Regions from separate parts of the Robertmurraya sp. DFI.2.37 genome, predicted to be linked through region 2. Evidence: a T-box and tRNA genes for the amino acid it is inferred to sense, from the RefSeq annotation. Region 2 holds a T-box; the other regions hold tRNA genes.
The links. A T-box is a leader RNA that pairs with one kind of tRNA and senses whether it is charged. The one in region 2 lies ahead of argS (arginine--tRNA ligase), so its partner is inferred to be a tRNA-Arg.
Positions count from the first base shown of each region.

Region 1 (2,277 bases), on a different contig from region 2:
TTTATTTGAGATTCCGCCTTTAACTTTAAATAAATTAAAGTGTGCTCCAATAAAATTAATGGTCATTGTGATTAATAGTGACAGAGTAGTTACTGGCAAAAATCGCTTAATTGTTTTTCGAGGAATAAAATATAAGCTCCCTAAAGAAGAAATTAATAAAACTCGAATGAAATTAATTGCCATGGTTGCACTTCCTCCTAAATTGGGATCCAACTAGAGTTCGTTCATTTTTTAATTGTGTACTTCAAGTTAAAAACGAAATTTTGGCATTTAAAAATGTAAATAAAAACGATTTTATATTAGCAGCTGTAATGACAAAAACGATTCAATAGCAAAGTGATTAATAAAGAAATTATATTTTCCTCGTTAAGGATAAAATTCCCTGACGTAAGCACTAATATGTAGGTGATTTGTAACTTTAAATTTTTCATTATGTACATATGCTTTGGTAGCAATACTTGATAACATTAATGATACTTTTAGCGACTATAATGATTCTCGCTGCCAGCGGCGGTAAGCAAGAAGCTAAACAAAATGAATCCAGCAGGAAAATGGATAATAAAACAGGGAGAAACGAAAAGGTAGAAGTAGATAAAAATTTAGGTAACATTACCTGAGTCATTCTTTGGTTATATCCATATTCTGGATAAAAAGAAACAAATGATTCTTTTAATCTAAAACCGATCAAAAAAAGAAACTCAGTGAAATCATAGGAAAAATAAAAATTGAGAAACCAATTGATATTGAAATAATGAGAGAAGTAGCACAAAAAGATGTTGCTGAGAAATTCTATAGAGAGGACATTTTAGGAGATAATGAATAAGTTTCTTGTTGACACAAATATATTAATTAGAATCCTCACAAAAGATAATGAAAAAAATTTTCAAGCAATACAGAACTTAATTAAAAGATTAGAAACGAATCAAACAGAACTAATTATATCAACAATAGTTATCGCAGAATGTTATTGGCCGTTAAAGTCATTCTACAAGTTAGATAAACATTTGATAAGCGAATATTTGTTAGAAATTTTAGACGCAGAAATAATGGAAGTAGAAGAAAGTATTTCAATTTAAGCATTAAAAGTTTTTGCAGAAAAAAACGTTGATTTTGCCGACGCATTACTAAGTGTAAAATCAAAAGAAAATCTCCCTGTACTTACATGGGATAAAAAAGATTTCAAAAAATTAGAATGCGAATATTAATCATCTGAGCAACTAATTGAAACCTAAAAATCAAATGCGAAAAATGCAAAATAGAATCAAAAACTTCAGTTTCATCAGGATTTTGAGAAAAATAAAAAACGTCAATCCCTTGATACAATTGGGGTTGGCGTTTTTCGTTAAAACACTTTAAAACATACAGGACGTCCCAGGAGGGATTCGAACCCCCGACCTACAGTTTAGGAAACTGTTGCTCTATCCTGCTGAGCTACTGGGACATATTGAAATAATATTTATGATAATTTACTCACACAAAAGGAAACTGTCGTCCTGATTTCAGAAAGCACACTCAAGGAGCGACTCAATCAGTACGCTGTAGAAAAATCAAAGAAGCGGACTCGAACGTGCTCTATCCTGCTGAGCTACTGGGACATATTGAAATAATATTTATGATAATTTACTCACACAAAAGGAAGCTGTCGTCCTGATTTCAGAAAGCACACTCAAGGAGAGGCTCAATCAGTACGCTGTAGAAAAATCAGAGAAGCGGACTCGAACGTGCTCTATCCTGCTGAGCTACTGGGACATATTGAAATAATATTTATGATAATTTACTCACACAAAAGGAAACTGTCGTCCTGATTTCAGAAAGCACACTCAAGGAGCGACTCAATCAGTACGCTGTAGAAAAATCAAAGAAGCGGACTCGAACGTGCTCTATCCTGCTGAGCTACTGGGACATATTGAAATAATATTTATGATAATTTACTCACACAAAAGGAAGCTGTCGTCCTGATTTCAGAAAGCACACTCAAGGAGAGGCTCAATCAGTACGCTGTAGAAAAATCAGAGAAGCGGACTCGAACGTGCTCTATCCTGCTGAGCTACTTGGACATAATTAATTGCACACGTGAAAGGAAATGCTCCAGAAGCTGTTCGTTATGTGAAATGTTGTCCACGAATTTTCCTTTAAACATCGCTGTGTTTTTCCAATAATCAGCATTAACTATTATAAGTTATTCTCAGAAAAGGTCAAGTAGTACGAAGAGGACTTAAATGGCTGAGTTGAAACTTTCATTAGTAGGAAGCGTCTAATTAATAAGTATTATTTTTA
Region 1 is NZ_JARGEJ010000027.1:39,001-41,277, forward strand. It holds gene PZE06_RS14900 (hypothetical protein) at 1-183, opposite strand, end outside; gene PZE06_RS14905 (hypothetical protein) at 459-617, shown strand; gene PZE06_RS14910 (PIN domain-containing protein) at 816-1,076, shown strand; tRNA gene PZE06_RS14915 (tRNA-Arg) at 1,368-1,441, opposite strand.
Region 1: it has a tRNA-Arg gene. The T-box ahead of argS (arginine--tRNA ligase) is inferred to sense a tRNA for this amino acid. The anticodon was not compared.

Region 2 (2,277 bases):
GGTTTCGATTCCGATCAATTATAGCGCCATAAGAGAAGACTGCTTTATTACAGAAATCAGGATAAAAATAAGATAATTATTTTCCTGCTTTATCTTTACACATAAAGTGTATTTTTTTCAAATTACAGCACTTGACCCTATAGCTACTATAGGGTTTAAAATGCGTTACATAGAAGTGTATGCTGAGATGAAAGGAAGGATGAGAAATGGCTATTGTAATGAGATGTTTTAGGTAACAACGCGCACAAACCTTATTAAACTAAGGTTGATAAACAAAATAAACGAGAGCTTAAAAAAGGAGAGATTTTTGAAGATGAGAACCCCAATACAAGAACCTATTTGGTATTCCTATCCGGGCATGATTGCTGTAGTTACAGCTCGATATAATGGGAAACAGAACGTCATGGCTTCTGGCTGGCATACCTATATCGGATCGAATCCAGGTATGTATGGAATTTCATTGCAAAAAAAAGCATATACGTACCATATGATTGAGAAAAGTGGCGTGTTTGGTGTTCATTTTTTACCAGCAAATTGTTCTGAGTTTATCCAAGCGGTTGGTACGTGCAGCGGCTCAGAAATTGATAAATTTCAAACATTTAATATCCCCTACGAGAACGGTTTAAAAGCAGATATTCCGGTTTTGACGGATGCCTATTTTGCCTATGAATGTGAAGTGAAAAGTATCACAACGATTGCCGATCAGGAATGGATAGTTGGAGAGATCGTGCAACGTTATCAAGATAAAGAATTGTTTTTAGATGACGGACTACCTAACTTAGCTAAGCTTGCGATCCCGATTCATATTGGCCGATCCACATATCGAATTTTAGATGATAAAGCGCCTGAAAAAATCCATACATTTAATTGAAGTAAGGGGAAGTCAAGCTGAAAAGGAATGATTTAAAGGCCGGATTTGAAAAATGATATTGAAAATTCGAAAAGAATGGATATAATAGTAACAATACTTATAAATGGTCGATGACAAAGAGAGTAGTTATTTGTGAAAGTAAGAGCGAGTTAGGGATGGTGGAAGCCTAATGCGGAGCAAATGATGAAGCGCACTTTGGAGATTCCTTCCTGAACGTAAAAGTAGGGAAAGGACGGGGACAGCCCCGTTATCAAGTGGAAGTGGTTTTTAGATTTCTAAAAACAATTAGAGTGGTACCACGGGATTATAATACTCTCGTCTCTTTTTTAAAGAGGCGGGAGTTTTTTTATGGAGGGAATAAAATGAACTTTAAACATGATTTCGTTGAATGTTTATATCCAGCTTTGAATGGTCAATTGGAACAAAAGCAAATCGTGAAAATGATTGAGAAACCGAAGTTTGAACAGCAGGGCGATATGGCCTTTCCTTGCTTTGAATTAGCAAAAATATATCGTAGGTCTCCGAACGATATTGCACTTGCCATCGTAGAAAAGATAAATTCACCTATTTTCGAAAAGGTGGAAGCAGTTGGAGGATATGTAAATGTCTTTTTAAATCGAAAGGATGTTTCAAGTAAGGTTGTGAAGGAAGTTCTATTGCAGAAAGAACAATATGGGAAACTCGATTTAGGAAAGAACGAAGTGATTACAATTGATTTTTCCTCACCTAATATTGCTAAGCCGTTTTCCATGGGGCATTTACGCTCGACTGTTATTGGACATTCATTAGCGTTAATTGCTGAAAAATATGGTTATTCTCCGATCCGAATTAATCATTTGGGTGATTGGGGGACACAGTTTGGCAAGTTAATCGTCGCCTATAAAATGTGGGGCGATGAGAAGAAAGTGAAGGAAGCCCCGATTAAAGAGCTATTGACGCTATATGTGAAATTTCATGAAGAAGCCGAAAAAACTCCTGAACTAAATGATGAGGGAAGAGCGTGGTTCAAAAGGTTAGAGAATGGGGATGAAGAAGCACGTCATTTATGGAAATGGTTCAGAGAGGAATCATTAAAGGAGTTCTCAAAAATATATGAATTACTAGGAATTCACTTTGATTCCTATCATGGAGAAGCATTTTACAATGACAAGATGGAGCTAGTCGTGCAAATGATTGAGGACAGGAGGCTTTTAGAAGAATCACAAGGAGCGATGGTTGTTCAGCTAAGCACGGAAGAGTTGCCGCCGTGTCTAATTACGAAAAAGGATGGGACGACTCTTTATGCGACCCGCGATCTAGCGGCAGCTCTCTACCGCAAGGAAAACTATCGCTTCACCAAGTCCTTATATGTTGTAGGTCACGAGCAGTCTCTCCATTTTAAGCAATTATTCGCGGTGCTAAAGAAA
Region 2 is NZ_JARGEJ010000020.1:55,193-57,469, forward strand. It holds gene PZE06_RS12670 (GyrI-like domain-containing protein) at 1-76, shown strand, start outside; gene PZE06_RS12675 (flavin reductase family protein) at 314-871, shown strand; T-box leader at 973-1,197, shown strand; gene argS (arginine--tRNA ligase) at 1,234-2,277, shown strand, end outside.

Region 3 (2,277 bases), on a different contig from region 2:
AGATCGCCAACTCCCCTTGAAATGACGACTCTTATATAAGCATCTTCAACCTTATTCTTTTCAACTGTATTCGCAATGATTTCTGTTAATTCATCCTCCGTATAAGGAATGGTCAGCAGAATCGACTTTGCAGAATTGTATAAGCGCTTCATATGCTCTTTCATCCTAAAAATATTGCCACTATATACTCGAATTCCTTCGAATACCCCATCCCCATAGAGGAAACCATGGTCATAAACAGATACCTTGGCATTTTCTTTCGTGACATATTGATCATTTAAAAAAATCCATTGTTCTGACACGAAACCACCTCTTCGCTTTAATATAAAACCGCTTTAAACGACTGAAATTTAATGTTAAAAAAAGATATATCTTAAGATTCAAAAAATTTTCAGCAGCCTACGTTTTTTAGCTAATTCATTTCTCCGTGAATATTTATTTGAGGACTATCTTACTCGCATTTTCTGCCTTCGTCAACAGTATTTTTGTGAATTGTGCGATTATTTATATTTATCTGTCTAATTGGATACGCTTACATTATTGATGCAACGATATTCCTAACTAAGAAAATTTTTATATTTTTTTGATAATTTAAATTGGAGCTTTTCGCTAAGAAAAGGGCATATTTTTATAATGTGATTATAATAGAAGAAAGTTGGATTTCATGTCAGAAAATCTAACATGAAAGAAAGCGCTTTAAAAAATACTGGGGTTTAATGAAATTGAATAAAAGTTATATTATTAGTTTTTAATATTTATCGATGTTGATTTTTGGCTCATTTTATCAACACAGTTTAGCAAAGTCTGAAAATAAAAAACGTTAAGTCACATGCAATGCGACTTAACGAATATGTACATAATTGGTGTGTATTAATGGCGTCCCAGGAGAGATTCGAACTCCCGACCGACGGCTTAGAAGGCCGTTGCTCTATCCAGCTGAGCTACTGGGACAAATCATATAATCATTATTTTTGTTCACTCGAAAAAATTCGTTCTCCATACCAAAAGCGTGGCTTCTTTTTTCAAGGACATTTTTTATTATATTGTGCTAATAATTAAAAGTCAACAGGAAAATTAAGTTTTTTTACGTTTTCTTTTGATGGAATGGGGGAAAACGCTCTCCCCCATAAGTTGTATAGCTCTAACTTTTCATATTTTAGCGTGCAAGCACGGATCTTTAATAATATATTAGCGATAATTTTGTTATAGCAGCGAAATTTGAAATTTACTGACGATATTACAATTATATTCGCAAATACTAGATAACACCCATTAACGCTCAAACAAAAAACTTTGACGCAAGTCCGTCATTTCTCCTGAATCATAGTCATACACATGAACATCAACTGTTGTACCTTGAATGTTCAGAATCACATAAGTTCTCTCTCTTCTTCCCCTCGGAAGCCGGAGACTGCCAGGATTAATAAATAACTTATTTCGCACCATTTCGGCTCCTAGGAGATGGGAGTGACCAAAACAAACTATATCCGCATTTACTTCTTCAGCACGATATTGGAGCTGTATGAGCGATGACTTTACAGAAAATAAATGGCCGTGTGCAACGAAAAAACGATATCCATCAAGTTCCTTTATTAGTTCTTTTTCAAAGTCATTGCCAAAGTCGCAATTTCCCCTTACTACATGAAAACCTTGAAGCTCCTTATCCTGCTTTGAGAGCTCAGAATCCCCACAGTGAATCATTAAGTCCATGTCTTTTTCATGCCTAGCTTTCAATTCAGTCAACTCGATTCGCTGACCGTGGCTATCACTAACGATTAACACTTTTGCCATATTCCCGCACCTTCTATATCATGCATTAAATTTCCCTGATTGGATGATTTCTTCTAATTTTTTCAGCGCATTGGCCCGATGGCTGATTTGATTTTTTTCTCTTGGTTCAAGCTCCGCCATCGCTTTTCCTAATTCATTAACAAAAAATATCGGATCATAGCCAAAGCCATTGACTCCTCTTCTAGTTCGCAAAATCACGCCTTCACAAGTGCCGTTTACTGTAAATGACTTGCCGTCTGGCTCTGCAACCGCTAAAGCGCAATAAAATCTCGCTGTCCTTTCCTCATCCTGAACTTCCTTTAGTTGCTCTAGTACTTTGTCAATATTCGCTTCATCATCTTTTGCCAAACCGGCGTAGCGTGCAGAATAAATGCCCGGCGCACCATTAAGGGCATCCACAACTAGACCGGAATCATCAGCAATGACCACCTGGCCAGTTCTTTCAGCGACTGCTTTTGCTTTTATTATGGCATTTTCTTCAAAGGT
Region 3 is NZ_JARGEJ010000002.1:103,809-106,085, forward strand. It holds gene ilvE (branched-chain-amino-acid transaminase) at 1-302, opposite strand, end outside; tRNA gene PZE06_RS01875 (tRNA-Arg) at 875-951, opposite strand; gene PZE06_RS01880 (metallophosphoesterase) at 1,273-1,791, opposite strand; gene PZE06_RS01885 (XTP/dITP diphosphatase) at 1,810-2,277, opposite strand, start outside.
Region 3: it has a tRNA-Arg gene. The T-box ahead of argS (arginine--tRNA ligase) is inferred to sense a tRNA for this amino acid. The anticodon was not compared.